3 regions of the Ruminococcus sp. AF17-12 genome follow, and region 2 is predicted to be linked to each of the others. Evidence: predicted binding sites of a transcription regulator. Region 2 holds the regulator's gene; each other region holds the start of a gene.
What was found. Region 2 encodes HrcA, which represses chaperone genes, less so after heat shock. Its sites were predicted from a motif close to TGTTAGCACTCNNNNNNNNNGAGTGCTAACA; they were not measured.
Positions count from the first base shown of each region.

Region 1: groES (co-chaperone GroES) is a predicted target of HrcA. The motif match lies at 874-904, and genes of this name have one in related genera.
Region 3: groES (co-chaperone GroES) is a predicted target of HrcA. The motif match lies at 2,824-2,854, and genes of this name have one in related genera.

Region 1 is NZ_QUGY01000011.1:86,114-91,863, forward strand. Features, by position in the region: gene DWW77_RS12630 (FtsK/SpoIIIE family DNA translocase) at 1-336, shown strand, start outside; gene rlmH (23S rRNA (pseudouridine(1915)-N(3))-methyltransferase RlmH) at 333-812, shown strand; gene groES (co-chaperone GroES) at 928-1,215, shown strand; gene DWW77_RS12645 (MATE family efflux transporter) at 1,215-1,709, shown strand; gene DWW77_RS18555 (hypothetical protein) at 1,727-1,972, shown strand; gene DWW77_RS12650 (ABC transporter substrate-binding protein) at 2,195-3,766, shown strand; gene DWW77_RS12655 (ABC transporter permease) at 3,865-4,815, shown strand; gene DWW77_RS12660 (ABC transporter permease) at 4,829-5,662, shown strand; gene DWW77_RS12665 (ABC transporter ATP-binding protein) at 5,678-5,750, shown strand, end outside.
Region 2 is NZ_QUGY01000007.1:15,346-21,095, reverse strand. Features, by position in the region: gene DWW77_RS09140 (carbohydrate ABC transporter permease) at 1-749, shown strand, start outside; gene DWW77_RS09135 (carbohydrate ABC transporter permease) at 762-1,616, shown strand; gene DWW77_RS09130 (glycoside hydrolase family 172 protein) at 1,653-2,762, shown strand; gene DWW77_RS09125 (ABC transporter substrate-binding protein) at 2,778-4,031, shown strand; gene hrcA (heat-inducible transcriptional repressor HrcA) at 4,207-5,250, shown strand; gene grpE (nucleotide exchange factor GrpE) at 5,356-5,750, shown strand, end outside.
Region 3 is NZ_QUGY01000016.1:35,262-41,011, reverse strand. Features, by position in the region: gene topA (type I DNA topoisomerase) at 1-1,661, shown strand, start outside; gene codY (GTP-sensing pleiotropic transcriptional regulator CodY) at 1,808-2,593, shown strand; gene groES (co-chaperone GroES) at 2,891-3,175, shown strand; gene groL (chaperonin GroEL) at 3,223-4,842, shown strand; gene DWW77_RS15180 (DUF6106 family protein) at 4,956-5,459, shown strand; gene guaB (IMP dehydrogenase) at 5,528-5,750, shown strand, end outside.

The DNA of each region.
Region 1 (5,750 bases), on a different contig from region 2:
AGTGCAGTCGTAGAATATGTTTCTGACAAAAACCAGGGTGCTGTTTATGATACCTCCATCGAGAAGCAGGTCAATACAGCCGGTGTCCCGGGAGGAGCCGGCGGCGGTGACAGAGATGTCTATTTTACAGAAGCCGGTAAATTTATCATTGAGAAGGAAAAGGCCTCCATCGGTATGCTCCAGCGTATGTTCAAAATCGGATTTAACCGTGCGGCAAGGATCATGGATCAGCTTTGTGACGCAGGAGTGGTAGGTCCGGAGGAAGGAACCAAGCCAAGGAAGGTTTTGATGTCAGCAGAAGAATTTGAGAATTATCTGGAGGAGAACGGCGGATGAAAATAAGTATCCTGACAGTAGGGAAGATCAAGGAAAAATATCTGCGGGATGCCATTGCGGAGTATTCCAAGCGCCTTGGGCGTTACTGCAAGCTGGAGATCATAGAAGTGTCCGACGAAAAAACACCGGATAATGCCAGCGAAACAGTAGAAGATGCCATTCGGAACAAGGAAGGGGAGCGTCTTCTTAAATATATCCGGGATGATGCGTTTGTGATCACTCTGGAGATCGGAGGCGAACAGCTGACCTCTGAGAACTTCGCACGGAAGATCAACGAGCTGGGAATACGTGGGACCAGCCATATCCAGTTTGTGATCGGCGGCTCTATCGGTCTTGGAAAAGAAGTACTGAAGAGATCAGACTATGCTTTAAGCTTTTCGAAGATGACATTTCCTCATCAGCTGATGCGTGTGATCCTTCTGGAACAGATCTACCGCAGCTATCGTATCATCAGCGGAGAGCCCTATCATAAATAATATCATACTACATATCTGCAAATATCTTGACAATTTTCGGATATGTAGTATGATAAAAAAAGAGTAGCACTCGAAGCTCAAGAGTGCTAATAATCACAGAAAGAAGGAAATGAATATGGCATTAAAACCAGTTGCAGACAGAGTTATCGTAAAATATTTTGAGACAGAAGACAAAACCGCATCCGGCATCGTACTTCCGGACAGCTCCAAGGAGAAAACCCAGCAGGCAGAGGTTATCGCAGTAGGTGGCGGTAAGGTCGTAGACGGTAAAGAAGTACCGGTACAGGTAAAGCCGGGCGACCGTGTGATCTACGGAAAATACACAGGAACCGAGATCAAATATGAGGGTGAGAAATATCTGGTGATCAACGCAGATGATATCATTGCCATCGTAAAAGACTGATGAAGAGTTTTTATCGTAATTTTCTGAAATTATGCTCCATGCTGGTGCTGCAGAATGTAGTGACCTTAAGTGTCAATCTTGCGGACAACATTATGCTTGGAGCCTTTAGCGAAACTGCATTATCCGGTGTGACCACCGTAAACCAGGTACAGTTCGTCTTTCAGCAGCTGCTTATGGCGCTGGGAGACGGACTTGTCATATTCGGAAGTCAGTACTGGGGAAAGAAAGAGACAGAGCCGGTAAGGAAGATCGGTGCCTGGGCCATGAGCACAGGCTTTTTTATTGCCCTTGTGCTGTTTATCCTGGCCAGTCTTTTTCCAACACAGCTGCTGGGGCTTTTTACAACAGATCAGGCGATTATCGAAGCCGGTCTTTCCTATCTGGCGATCATCCGGTTTACTTACTTTTTCTTTGCGGTGACGCAGATCCTGCTTGCTACACTGCGCTGTGTGGAAATTGCAGGGGTTGCCTTCGGGCTTTCGGTAATGACTTAAGTGTAGTAATGGTAGGAATGTCCTATCAGATGCCGACAAACGGTGGTATCATCCGGGGAAGCGGAAGCATCGCTTATTCCATGAAGGTGGACCTGATCAGTACCTGGGGGATCGTGATCCCTCTGTCCATGTTTATGGCATTTGTGGTCAAGGCATCTCCGGCAGTGGTGGTATGCTGCCTGAATGCAGATCAGATCTTTAAATGCGTGCCTGCATTTTTGAAGTGCAATTACGGACACTGGATCAAAAATATGACGAATTAAGGAAATATATATAGATCAGAGGCAAGATACAGAAAATTTATCTTGACGCCTGTGTGATCTGTATGTAGAATAAATACAAGCTTTAACGAAATGCAGTAAAAAAATCTCTGAAGAGCCAGGGACAGCTTGACAAAGGTAATATGGTATAGTATTATCTTGCTTATATCATATTAAACTGGTGGGAAAAGAGGTATACTCACTGAAACACAGGAGGAACAGGAAATGAGAAAAAAAGTACTGGCAGCGCTTCTGGTAGCTGCAGTGGCAGGAACAACTGTTATGTCAGGAATGACTGCTTTTGCAGCAGAAACAGAAGGAACCAAGGCGGAAGGCGGAAATATTACCATTGCAGAAACAGCAGATCCGCAGAACATCAATCCGCTTTATGTTGTGGATCAGACAAGCTTCGATATGATGCAGGCACTGTACAGCCCGTTTTTTGAGATCGTGAACGGAGAGATGTATTACGGAAACGGACTTTGCGAAAGTGTAACAGCCAATGATGATGCCAGCGAATTCACACTGAAGCTCAAAGACGGACTGAAATGGCATGACGGTCAGCCGATCACAGCCGATGATGTGGTATTCACCATGCAGGTGCTGGTAGATGAGAAGCAGAATGTTCCGTATTCTTCTTACGGATACGTTAATGACAAGGCAGTAGAGGCAGAGAAGGTTGATGACCTTACAGTCAAGATTTCCCTTGGATCATCTTCCGCAGGATTTCTTGGTGGACTGAGCCAGGTTTACTGTATTCCGAAGCATATTTATGACGGCGTGGAGAATATCGGAGAAAGTGATCTCAACAATGAACCGGTGGGAAGTGGTCCTTTTAAGTTCGAGGAATACAAATCCGGAGAGTATTATAAAGTAACAAAATTCGATGACTATTTTGATGATGTAAATCTGGATTCCATCACCTTCAAGATCGTAAAGGATTCCAGCTCCGCCAATGCGGCACTTGCAAGCGGAGATCTGGATGCACGTCTGATCAGCGCAGATGATTACGATACCGTCAGTGCTTACGATAACGTAAACATCAATACCTATAATTCCGGACGTGTCAACGCCATGTTCATGAATGAGCTGAACGAAGATCTTCAGGATGTAAAGGTACGTCAGGCGATCGCATACGCACTGAATAAAGAGGAGTTCTGTCAGTTTGCTTTCCTTTCCGAGGATTATGCAGAGCCTGCAGATTCTATTTTTACACCGGATACACTCTACTATACAAAACCGGACAATACCTACGACAATGATCCGGCTAAAGCACAGGAGCTCCTTTCCGAAGCAGGAAAGACAAGTCTTTCTCTGAACCTGATGTATATCTCCACAGATAAGACAATGGAGAGTGAGGCTCTGTATGTACAGTCTGCCCTTGCCAATGTAGGAATCACCATCAATCTTCTTCCTACAGATGAGTCTACCTTCAAGAATAAGACAAAGGATCCTGAGTGCACAGATTATGATCTGGTACTGAGCTTCTACACTCTGGGAGAAGAGCCGAGCCTTTATGCAGACATGAGTTCTTCCGTCAGCCGTTCCAACTATTCCAGGATCAAGGATACAGATCTGGATGCATTGTGGGAAGAGGGCAACAGCACTGCAGATGAGACAAAACGTGGCGAGATTTATAAGGAGATCCAGAATACGATCAATGATAACATGTATATCTATCCGATCGCTTATTCCAATGGTTTCTATGCGGTAAGTAAAGATTTCGGAGGCTTTGATGAATGTCTGTTAAAAACTATTTATTATGATTATTCCAAGATCTACACATTGGAGAAATAAATAATTTTATAGCGGATGAATACCGGAAACAGAAAGAGGCTGACGCGTTTTTGCGCCAGCCGATTTCCTGTTTTCGGGGAAAATAAAGGAGGTACATTTTGAAGAAGATCGTAAACCGTCTGATACAGTGTATTCTGACACTGTTTATTGTCTCTGTTCTCTGCTTTGCACTGACAAAAGCAGCGCCCGGAGATCCTGTCCTGACTTATGTGGAACCAAATATGAGTGAAGAATATATCCAGAACCTGAGAGAAAGCCTGGGACTTACAAAGCCTGTCTATGAGCAGTACTTTCTGTGGCTGGGAAGGATCTTTCACGGGAATTTCGGAAATTCCCTGATGAATAACCGACCGGTCCTGACACAGATGCTGGAGAGGCTTCCCGCAACCGTGATCCTAATGGGGACCAGCATGCTGCTTGGTTTTCTCATTGCCATTGTACTGGGCCTGTATTCAGGAAAGAATAAAAATGGTGTTCTGGATAAGATCACCAGCATGTTCTGTTATGTAGGTATCTCCATTCCTACGTTCTGGTTCGGTATCATGCTGATCTATCTCTTCAGTGTGCATCTCCATATCCTGCCAAGTATCGGTATGCATTCAGACGGCAACCGTTCCTTAGGAGATCTGATCCTGCATATGGTCATGCCCTGCGCAGTTCTGACCTTTGCAAATGCGTCACAGTACATCCGGTATTTAAGAAGCAGTACCATTACGGAAATGTCCTCCGATTATGTTATGGTGCAGAAGGCTTACGGAATGAAAGAGTCTGGAATCCTTTTCCGGCATGTACTGAAAAATGCCATGCTTCCTATGATCACAGTTCTCGGAATGAGCCTGCAGTCTCTGGTTTCCGGTGCCATTATCACCGAGCAGGTTTTTGCATGGCCGGGAATCGGTCAGCTGGCAGTGACCGCTGTTATGCAGTATGATTATCCCCTGATCATGGGAATCACCATGTTTACCGCGCTTCTCGTGGTGCTCGGAAATCTTCTGGCAGATATCCTGTATGCTGTCTTTGATCCGAGGATCCGCAAAGCAGGATGTTAGGAGGTAAAGGGACATGAGAGAAAATATCTGGAAAAATATCAAACTTGGTTTTAAGACAAATAAACTTGCAGTGGCAGGTGCAGCAGCGATCATCCTGCTGGCACTGATCTCCATTTTTGCCTTTTTGTATCCGGTAGATCCCAATGCCATCAGCGCCACAGAGAGACTGAATGCTCCTTCCATGGCGCATCTTTTCGGTACGGATGATATGGGACGGGATTATCTGGCTCGCTGTATTTACGGAGGAAGAGCATCCCTTCTGGTGGGCTTCCTTTCCATGGTGCTTTCTACAGCCCTTGGTGTGATCATCGGTTCCATCAGCGGTTTTGTGGGAGGAACGGTGGATGCAGTGCTGATGCGTCTGGTGGATGCACTGATGAGCCTTCCGACATTCCTGATCATGATCGTTATGAATGCCTTCCTGAAACCGGGACTTCAGAACATTGTCCTGATCATCGGCTTTCTGACCTGGATGAACATTGCCAGGATCGTCCGTGGCGAGACCATTTCCCTGAACGAGAGAGAGTATGTCATCTATGCAAAGATCTCCGGACAGAAGAAATTCTCCACCATTGTACATCATATCCTGCCTAACATCATGCCTACCATTATCGTGGCTGCAACCATGAACATTGCCAATGCCATCCTGATGGAATCTGCACTGAGCTTTTTCGGCCTGGGTATCCAGCCGCCTACGGCTTCCTGGGGAAGTATGCTGAGCAATGCACAGCGCTATATCCAGCAGGCACCGTATCTGGCTATTTTCCCCGGAATCCTGATCCTGATCACGGTCGTCAGCTTCAATTATCTGGGAGAAGTATTAAGAAAAGTATTCGAGCCCAAGTAAGGAGGACATTTACATATGGAAAAATTACTGGAAGTAAAAGATCTGAAGGTGTCTTTCTTTACAGACCTTGGAGAGACACAGGCAGTAA
Region 2 (5,750 bases):
TCCTTGCAGGTATCAATGAATTTATAGGCTTCAAGAATTACCTGAAGGTATTTTCTGATCCTAAAGTGCTTACATCGATCAGCTTTACGGCAATATTTGTGGTTGTTTCCATGATCCTGCATGTGATCCTCGGAGTTATTCTGGCACTGATCCTGAATATGAAATTCAAAGGCCGCCGTTTTCTGAGGACTATTGTGCTGATCCCATGGGCTATGCCAGCAGTAGTAGCCGGTATGGCTGCAAAATGGGCATTTAACAATGATTATGGTCTGATCAATGATTTTATCCGCTGGTTTGTACCGGGATACCAGAACAGCTGGCTGATCAATACAGGTACTGCAAGAGCAGCGGTAATTGCAATGGACCTGTGGAAGGATCTTCCGTTCTTTGCAATTCTTGTACTTTCCGGACTTCAGTTTATTTCCGGCGATATCTATGAGGCAGCAAAGGTAGACGGTGCAAACGGGATTCAGAGCTTTTTCCGGATCACACTTCCGCTGATCGCAAAAAATGTCCTGACTTTATGTATTCCGTTCACACTCTGGAGACTGACAACCTTCGATCTGGTTTATTCCATGACATCCGGAGGTCCTGGCGAGGATACTGCGCTGATCGCATACAGAATCACAACAGAAGCATTTACAAATCTAAACGTAGGATATGCTTCGGCGCTGGCTATGCTGCTGTTTGTTGTAATGGCGATCTTCAGCTGGCTGAATATACGTGTTATGAATAAGTTTGACAGTTAGGGGGGAATTATCGTGAAGAATACAGGAAAATATAATGTTTATCATGGAGTGATAGCTGTTGGAAGATGGGTTCTGTTTGCCATTGTGGCTTTTCTGATCCTGTTCCCGGTCTACTGGATCTTTATTTCTTCGATCACACCGGCAGGAGAACTGTTTAAAACACCGATTGATTATCTTCCGGATCATCCCACACTGGAAAGCTACACATTTCTGCTACAGAATGTCGGACTGCTTTCAAAGATTGGAAACACCGTACTGATCGTCGGTCTTACTCTTGTGATCAGCACCGTGCTGTGTGCAATGGCAGCTTATGGCTTTTCAAGATTTAACTCAAAGGGAGTTTCTGTTGCATTTGCATTTGTTCTGGCTACCATGCTGATCCCTGAGGTTGTTACAGCCCGCCCGCTGTATGAGTTTATGCAGAAGGTAAAGCTGTATGATACATATCCGGGACTTATCCTTCTTTATATCAGTACCGTTATACCGTTTACGGTTCTGATCCTCAGAAACTTTGTCGGTGAGATCCCGATCTCACTGGAGGAGGCAGCTGCTATTGACGGCGCATCTTTTTCACAGAGACTGTTTACGATCGTTCTGCCGCTGATGAAGCCGGCGATCGCTACGGTTTGCATCATCAACTTTATTACCTGTCTGAATAACTTTTTCACACCGTTGTTTTATTCAAATGGTATTCAGGTACTTTCTGTTTCCATCGTACAGCTTCCGTTACGTGACAACATGTATGGAGTTCCGTGGGATCTTGTCAGCGCCATGGGATGGATCATCCTTCTTCCGATCATTATCTTTGTAGCTGTTTTTGAGAAACAGATCATGGATGGTATCATGGCAGGTGGAGTAAAAGCGTAAATATTTTTAATTTCCAAAAGAGAGGAGAAAACAGATATGTATCAGGCATTTACAGGCGGACTGGGAGGAATCGCACTTGCAAAGCATGGAAAAAGCCGTGCGATCAACGCAGAAAATCCTCATGGAGAAAAAGGCAGAGGCGGTATGGCTGCAAGTCATCTCGGACCGTCCAGAAAAGGAAGCCCGTGTCTTAAGGATATTGAGCCGGGAGCTGTGGTAACTCTGGCAGAAATGGAAGGACCGGGACAGATCAATCATATTTGGATCACCGTCGACAACAAGACTACAGAGGCAGATTGCTTTGTACTGAGGGATCTTGTGATCCGTATGTACTGGGATGACGAGGAAACTCCTTCCGTGGAAAGTCCTCTGGGTGATTTCTTCTGCTGCGGATTCGGAAGAGAATGTTTTGTAAATTCTGTTCCGGTGGCTGTTGTTCCAAACAGGGGCTTTAACTGCTATTTCCCGATGCCGTTTAAGAAGAAAGCAAAGATCACACTGGAAAACCAGCATGCAAATAAAATCCCGGCTTTCTTTTATCAGGTAGATTACTGTCTCTATGATGAGCTTCCGGACGATATTGCTTATTTCCATGCGCAGTGGAGAAGGGAACGGTTGACAGAAAAAACAAAAGATTATACAATTTTGGATGGAGTAAAAGGAAAAGGCCATTATATAGGAACCTACATGGCACTTACCACACTGGAACGTTACTGGTGGGGCGAGGGAGAAATGAAGTTTTATATTGACGGAGATGAGGAGTATCCGACCATCTGCGGAACAGGAACGGAAGATTACTTTGGAGGTTCCTGGAGCTTTGCCAAACAGGTGGATGGAAAAACCGTGGAACAGAATTATAACACACCGTATCTGGGATATCCGTATTATTCTGCTCATGACGAACTGATCCACAATTTTTATCATAATGATGACTGCCCGCCAATGAGAGGCTTTTACAGATGGCATTTACAGGATCCAATCTGCTTTGAAGAGGATCTTCGCGTTACGATTCAGCAGATAGGCGTCGGATACCGTGGCCTGTTTGAACGACAGGATGATGTGGCAAGTGTAGCGTACTGGTATCAGACACTTCCTCATGCACCGTTCCAGCCGTTGATGTCAAAAGAGGATAGATGGCCCAGATAAAAAGGGTGGTAGAGATTGAAAAAACAGGTATTTTGCGGGGTATTTGCCCTGGCTCTGGCAGTGACAGGATGTGGAGTCCAGAAGAAGGAGGCTGCATCTGATATTGTGCCGGAGAACAGACAGGAACTGACGATCCTTCATGTGGATGCAGGCACAGAAGGCTTTGATTCTTTTATCAGCCAGGCGGAAAAAGATCTTGGAATAAAGATCCATATTGAAAAATGTCCGGCCAATGCGGACAATCGCCAGGCCAAAATAGCAACTCTTCTGACATCAGGAGATGATTCTGTTGATCTGATCACAGTAAATGATGAGATGATATCCGAATTTAAACATAAGGGATTTCTTCTTCCGTTGGAAGATACGGTTATGACAGAGGAGACAGCGGCGAATTTTCTGCAGGAATACCTGAAAGAAATATGCATGTCAGACGGACATATTTTTTCGGTACCGTTCAGGATGGATATCATGGCATTCTGGGTGAACCAGGAATTGCTGGATCAGGCTGGTCTGGACAGACTCTCCTGTCTCAGTGATCTTGAGATCCTTCAAAAAAAGCTTCAGAATACGGGAAAATATGCATATGGGGATGCATGGGAGATTTCTTACATATATAATAGTATCAGCGAGTATGTCGATTTTTTCGGAGGAGATTATACAGACTGGACGGATCCGAAAACAAGAGAAGCGGCAGAATATATGAAGCGAATGCTGGATACAGGGATGATATCAGAGGAGAATCTGATCGACCAGCATGACCAGCTGAATGAAAAATTTATAAACGGCCAGTATGGATGTATGTTTATGTATACCGGTGTGTTGAGTACTTTTCAGAATGCAGGCGTGTATGGAAAAGATAAGATCCATATGGCACCATTTCCGGAATTTGACGAGAAGGTGACCAATATCGCAACCTGGCAGTATGTACTGAATAAAAATTCTGATCATAAAGAAGCAGCTCTGAAGTTCCTTCAGTATGTGTCCGGATATGAGGCCAGCAAAAATTACGGACAGCTGACAAAAATGTGTCCGGCAAGACTGGATGTGATCGAGGATAAGAATTTTGATCTGGATGGCATTGAAATGATCCGGCAATATCTGAAAGATTATAAGCTGAAGGCAAGACCACTGTGTGCCGATTCCATAGAAGCTGTTTCGTCCATGGGAACGGAATTTCAGAAATATGTGCTGGGACAGAAAACAGAAGCGGAATTTTTTGCCGGGGCACAGAACTGCATAGACCAGTATTACAAAAAAGCATCGTACTGATGCTTTTTTTGCTGCGAAAAAATAAGAACTTTTTTTCAAAACATATTGACAAATATTTTACATGGTGATATCTTAAAGACTGTAGATGTTAGCACTCCACTAAAATGAGTGCTAACAGATATAAAAAAAGAATCAACATCCGTCAGGAAGAATAAAAAGGAAAGGAGATGGCTTCATGGAAGAGGTGTTGAATGAGCGCAAGCAAAAAATCTTAAAAGCAATCATCAAGACCTATATGGAGACCGGAGAACCGGTTGGTTCCAGGACCATTTCCAAGTATGCGGATCTCAATGTCAGTTCCGCAACGATCCGAAATGAAATGTCAGACCTGACAGATATGGGCTATATCGTCCAGCCTCATACCTCAGCAGGAAGGATTCCTTCAGATAAGGGCTACAGACTTTACGTCAATGAGCTGATGAAGGAGAAGGAAGCAGAGGTTGCAGAGCTGCGAGATCTGATCATTGAGAAGACAGATAAGATGGATAAGGTGCTTAAGAAGGTTGCAAAGGTTCTTGCTTCCAATACCAATTATGCTACCATGGTTTCCGTTCCGCAGTACAGCGGCAACAAGATCAAGTTCATCCAGCTGTCGAGAATGAGCGAGCTTCAGCTTGTGGCAGTGGTTGTCAGTGACAACAACACAGTCCGGAACCAGATCATCAATCTGGACGAGGAAATGGACGACCAGACGATCCTGAAACTGAATCTTCTTCTTAACACCAATCTCAATGGGATCCCGATCCAGGATATCAACCTTGGGATGATCGCCAGACTGAAGGAACAGGCAGGCAGCCACAGTGGTGTGGTGGCAACAGTTCTGGATGCAGTGGCAGCCACCATTCATGTGGAAGAGGAAGATATGGAGATCTATACTTCAGGTGCAACCAACATCTTCAAGTATCCGGAGCTTGCCGATAAAGAAAAGGCAACGGAGCTGATCTCCGCATTTGAGGAGAAGCATGAACTTGCCGATCTTGTAAAAGAACAGATGTCAGATGGAGAGAATACAGGAATCCAGGTTTATATCGGTGATGAGATGCCGATTCAGACCATGAAGGACTGCAGCATTGTAACTGCCAGATATGAACTGGGAGACGGAATGTACGGAACCATCGGGATCATCGGTCCCAAACGAATGGATTATGAGAATGTAGTGGACAGTCTGAAAGAGCTTAAGAATCATCTGGATGACGTTTTGAAAAAGAAGAAAACTTAGAAAGGCGGTAGAAAAAAAGTGTCGGAGGAAACAAAGAAAACATCCGAAGAGCAGGAAGCGGAGAAGGAAATCCCCGTAACTGACGGAGATCAGGAAGAAAAAAGCCTGACACCGGAGGGAGAAGATCTGCCGGAGGAAGAAAACAATACTCCAGGCGAAGAAGCTGCCTCAGAGGATAAAAAAGAAGAAAAATCAAAAACTTCCTTCTTCGGAAAGAAGAAAAAAGATAAATCTGAGCAGAAGGTGGAGGAACTTACCGATCGCCTGAAGCGTACCATGGCTGAATTTGATAATTTCCGTAAAAGAACGGAAAAAGAAAAATCCAGCATGTACATCATCGGAGCGAAAGAGATCGTTGAAAAGATCCTGCCGGTTGTGGATAACTTCGAAAGAGGTCTTGCACAGGCACAGGAAGGCGATGCTTTTGCAGATGGAATGAAAATGATCTACAAGCAGCTTACCACAACACTGGATGAGCTTGGTGTGAAGCCAATCGAAGC
Region 3 (5,750 bases), on a different contig from region 2:
CAAGGCGTATGCTGGATCGTATGGTAGGTTATACCATCAGTCCGCTGCTCTGGGCCAAGGTAAAAAGAGGTTTAAGTGCAGGCCGTGTACAGTCTGTGGCACTGCGTATCATCTGTGACAGAGAAGATGAGATCAATGCATTCATTCCTGAAGAATATTGGAGCCTGGAGGGTGAATTTCAGGTAAAGGGTGAGAAGAAACCGTTGACAGCCAAGTTCTATGGAACAGATAAAAAACTTCCGATCAGAAACCGGCAGGAAATGGATGAGATCCTGAAAAGTCTGGAAGACTGTAAATATGAGATCACAGAAGTAAAAAAAGGTGAGAGGATCAAAAACGCTCCCCTTCCGTTTACCACAAGTACTCTGCAGCAGGAAGCTGCCAAGACACTGAATTTTTCTACGCAGAAGACTATGCGCCTGGCACAGCAGTTATATGAAGGTGTGGATGTAAAAGGCAGTGGTACGGTAGGTCTGATCTCCTATCTGCGTACAGATTCTACTCGAATTTCAGAGGAAGCAGATGCAGCAGCAAGAACTTATATTTCTGAGCAGTATGGTTTGGATTATGTTTCTCAGACAGAGAAGGCGATCAAAAACGGACAGAAGATACAGGATGCTCATGAGGCGATTCGTCCTACAGATATTGCGAGGACACCAGTTCTGGTGAAGGAATCCCTGACCAGGGATCAGTTCCGTTTATATCAGCTGATCTGGAGACGTTTTGCGGCGAGCAGAATGGCACCGGCACGTTATGAGACCACGTCTGTCAAGATCGGAGCAGGTGAGTATGTGTTCACGGTTGCAGCATCCAAGGTTGCCTTTGATGGCTTTATGTCTGTGTACACAGAAGAGGGCGATGACAAAAAGGGCAATGTTTTAAGTCAAAGTCTGGAAAAGGGTATGGAGCTGAAGCTGAAAGAACTGAAGCCGGAGCAGCATTTTACACAGCCGCCGGCACATTACACAGAGGCTTCACTTGTAAAGACTATGGAAGAGCTTGGAATCGGACGTCCAAGTACGTATGCGCCGACCATCACAACGATCATCAGCAGACGCTATGTATCCAAGGAACAGAAAAATCTTTACGTCACAGAGCTTGGAGAGGTTGTTAATAATATTATGAAACAGGCTTTTCCAAGTATTGTGGATGTAAACTTTACAGCAACTATGGAGGGGCTTTTGGACTGCGTGGAAGCAGGTACCGTACAGTGGAAAACGGTTGTACGTAACTTCTATCCGGATCTGAAGCATGATGTGGATGAGGCTGAGAAAGAGCTTGAGAAAGTTGATATACAGGATGAGGTTACGGATGTGATCTGCGACAACTGTGGCCGCAACATGGTGATCAAGTACGGTCCTCATGGAAGATTTCTTGCATGCCCCGGATTTCCGGACTGCCGTAATACAAAACCATATTATGAGAAGATCGGTGTTGCATGTCCGAAGTGCGGCGGCGAAATTGTCATGAAAAAAACGAAAAAAGGCAGAAAATATTACGGATGTGAGAATAATCCGGAATGTGATTTTATGTCCTGGCAGAAACCTTCTGCAAAGAAATGTCCGAAATGTGGTAATTATATGCTCGAAAAGGGAAATAAGCTGGTTTGCAGCCAGGAAACCTGCGGATATGTGGAACAAAAACCAAAAGATGAAGATTGATTGAATAAATGCTTTTCTATTAATTTTCAGAAAATCCCGTTAAAAATAAAAAAAATATAAAAATGTCTTGTAAATTTCCAGAATAACGTGTAATATTAGACTAGAAAAACGATTTCTTTCAAGGTACGAAAGTGAAAGGAGGAAAAATGAGCGTTCAGTTGCTAGATAAAACTAGAAAAATCAATAAGCTTCTGCATAACAGCAGCTCAAGCAAGGTAGTGTTTAACGACATTTGCCAGGTGCTCATGGAAACCTTAAGTTCCAATATCCTGGTACTCAGTAAGAAAGGTAAGGTTCTGGGAGTCAGTATCTGCCCGGGTGTGGATGAGATCACAGAGCTGATCGATGACAAGATCGGCGGACATATCGACCCGTTATTGAATGAGAGATTTCTTGGTGTTCTTTCCACAAAGGAGAATGTCAATCTCCAGACACTTGGCTTTGAGCATGTACCCGGAAATTATCAGGGAATCGTGAATCCGATCGATATTGCAGGTGAGAGACTGGGAACGTTATTCATGTACCGCAATGATCATCCCTATGATATTGAGGATATTATCGTCAGCGAGTATGGTACAACAGTTGTTGGCCTGGAAATGATGCGTGCGGTTCATGACGAGAACGCAGAAGAAGACAGAAAACAGCAGATCGTTAAATCGGCATTCAGTACACTGTCCTTCTCAGAACTTGAGGCGATCATCCATATTTTTGATGAGCTGGATGGGGATGAGGGTATCCTGGTTGCCAGCAAGATCGCTGACCGTGTAGGTATCACCAGATCCGTGATCGTAAATGCACTGCGTAAATTCGAGAGTGCAGGTGTGATCGAATCCCGTTCATCCGGTATGAAGGGAACTTACATTAAAGTTCTTAATGAAGTGATCTTTGATGAGCTTGAGGAGATAAAAGCACAGAGAAGCAAGAAGGCATAATGTGATCAGCACTGTCAGATGCTTGATATAAGATAAAGAACGTGACAAAAGAGACTTCCCGCTATCGTGGGAGTCTCTTTTTTGTCTGTTTCATAAAATCAAAATAAATAATGAAATTAAGAAAACGAGAGAAAACAAGAGTATAAAAGAGATAAAATCAGAATAATATAGAAAAACCATATCTTAAAAGGGTTGCGAAAATATGTGAAATTCACTAATATAGCCATAGTGATTAGCACTCGTATAAAGTGAGTGCTAGCAGACGAAGATGGAACTTATAAAGGAGGAACATAGATCATGAAGTTAGTACCTTTAGGCGACAGAGTAGTATTAAAACAGGTTGAAGCAGAAGAGACAACAGCATCCGGAATCGTGCTTCCGGGACAGGCACAGGAGAAACCACAGCAGGCAGAGGTCATTGCAGTTGGACCTGGCGGAGTTGTAAACGGAAAAGAAATAAAAATGGAAGTAGAAGTCGGAAATACTGTTATCTATTCCAAATATGCAGGAACAGAAGTAAAGATGGATGGAACTGATTATATTATTGTAAAGCAGGAAGATATCCTGGCAATCATTAAATAATATAAACATCTTATCGTATATCAATATAAATAGGAGGTCATTTTATCATGGCAAAAGAGATCAAATACGGCGCAGAAGCAAGAGCAGCACTTGAAGCTGGTGTAAATAAACTTGCAGATACAGTAAGAGTAACACTTGGACCGAAAGGAAGAAATGTAGTACTTGACAAATCTTTCGGTGCTCCGCTTATCACAAACGATGGTGTTTCCATTGCAAAAGAGATCGAGCTTGAGGACGGATTCGAGAATATGGGTGCTCAGATCATCAAAGAGGTTGCATCCAAGACAAACGATGTAGCTGGTGATGGTACTACAACAGCAACCGTGCTTGCACAGGCAATGGTACATGAGGGAATGAAGAACCTGGCAGCAGGAGCGAACCCGATCATCCTCAGAAAAGGAATGAAAAAAGCAACAGATGTTGCAGTAGAAGCAATCAAGAACATGAGCCAGGCAATCAACGGAAAAGCTCAGATCGCTAATGTAGCCGCAATCTCTGCAAGTGATGAGCAGGTTGGACAGCTGGTTGCAGACGCTATGGAGAAGGTTTCCAAGGATGGTGTTATCACTGTTGAGGAGTCCAAGACCATGCATACAGAGCTTGACCTTGTTGAAGGTATGCAGTTTGACCGTGGATATATTTCCGCATACATGTCTACAGATATGGAGAAGATGGAGGCAACTCTTGATGATCCGTATATTCTGATCACAGATAAGAAGATCAGCAACATCCAGGAGATCCTTCCGCTTCTTGAGCAGGTTGTTCAGGCTGGTGCAAAGCTTCTCATCATTGCAGAAGATGTTGAGGGTGAGGCTCTCACAACCCTGATCGTTAACAAACTGAGAGGAACCTTCCAGGTAGTAGCTGTTAAAGCACCTGGCTATGGTGATAGAAGAAAAGAGATGCTTCAGGATATCGCGATCCTGACAGGCGGACAGGTGATCTCTGACGAGCTCGGTCTTGATCTGAAGGAAGCTAAAATGGAGCAGCTCGGACGTGCAAAATCCGTTAAGGTTGCAAAAGAGAATACAGTTATCGTTGACGGCCTTGGCGATAAAGATGCCATCGCAAAACGTGTTGCTCAGATCCGTGCGCAGATCGAGGAGACAAAATCCGAGTTTGATAAAGAAAAACTTCAGGAAAGACTTGCAAAACTGGCAGGCGGCGTAGCTGTTATCCGTGTAGGTGCTGCTACTGAGACAGAGATGAAGGAAGCAAAGCTTCGTCTTGAGGATGCTCTTGCAGCAACAAGAGCAGCTGTTGAGGAAGGTATCATCGCAGGCGGCGGATCTGCTTACATCCATGCTTCCAAAGAGGTTGCAAAACTTGCAGCAACACTTGAGGGAGATGAGAAGACAGGTGCTTATGTGATCCTGAAAGCCCTTGAGGCTCCGTTGTTCCACATTGCTGCAAACGCAGGACTGGAAGGCGCTGTTATCATCAACAAGGTAAGAGAGTCTGAGGTAGGTACAGGCTTTGATGCTCTGAATGAGAAATATGTAAACATGGTTGAAAATGGAATCCTTGATCCTGCAAAGGTTACAAGAAGTGCACTTCAGAACGCAACAAGTGTTGCATCTACACTTCTTACAACAGAGGCTGTAGTTTCTACGATCAAAGAGGATACTCCTGCTCCGGCACCAAACCCGGGAATGGGAATGATGTAATTTCAAGCAGGCAGGTAAATAATTTACAAAATGAGAGGGCCTGCGTCATGGACGCGGCTCTCTTTTTGTGTTATAATCAAAAGAAATCAGTAAATTACGAAAGGAAGAAGCAAATGAGTGACTTATATTCAGAACTTCTGGTAAAGAAGAAACAGACAGGGAAGGATCTTGCTATAAAATACGGTCTTATTGCACTGACCGTGATCATGGTTCTGGGAGGTCTGGTGCTGAATGCACTTCTTCTGGTTCCGGCTATCGCTCTTGGTGTTGCATGCTATTTTGTAATTCCGAAAACAGACCTGGAATATGAATATCTGTTTGTTAACGGGGAACTGGATATTGATATGATCATGTCCAAGTCAAAGAGGAAAAGAGTAAAATCACTTCAGCTTGCGGAGGCTGATCTTGTGGCACCTCTGAAATCCCACAGAATGGATTATTACAACGGAAATCAGAAGATGAAAACCATAGACTTTTCCTCAGGTATTGAGGATCATAAGCGCTATGCCATGATCGTAAGAGACAGCGGAGAAACCTGCAAGGTGATCCTGGAGCTGGATGATGAACTTGCCAATACCATGAAAAATTCTGCACCGAGTAAAGTTTTTTTGGATTGACATGAATCTTGTTTTTTGTTACACTAGTTCACAAATTTAAAATATCTTACACAAAGGGAGGAAATGCAATGGGTACTATTATTGGTGAAGGCATTACGTTTGATGATGTCCTGCTGGTTCCGGCTTATTCTAAAGTAATTCCGAATCAGGTTGATGTTTCAACGTATTTAACCAAGAAAGTAAAGCTGAATATCCCCATGATGAGTGCGGGAATGGACACAGTTACAGAGCACAGAATGGCAATTGCTATGGCCAGACAGGGTGGTATCGGTATCATTCACAAGAATATGT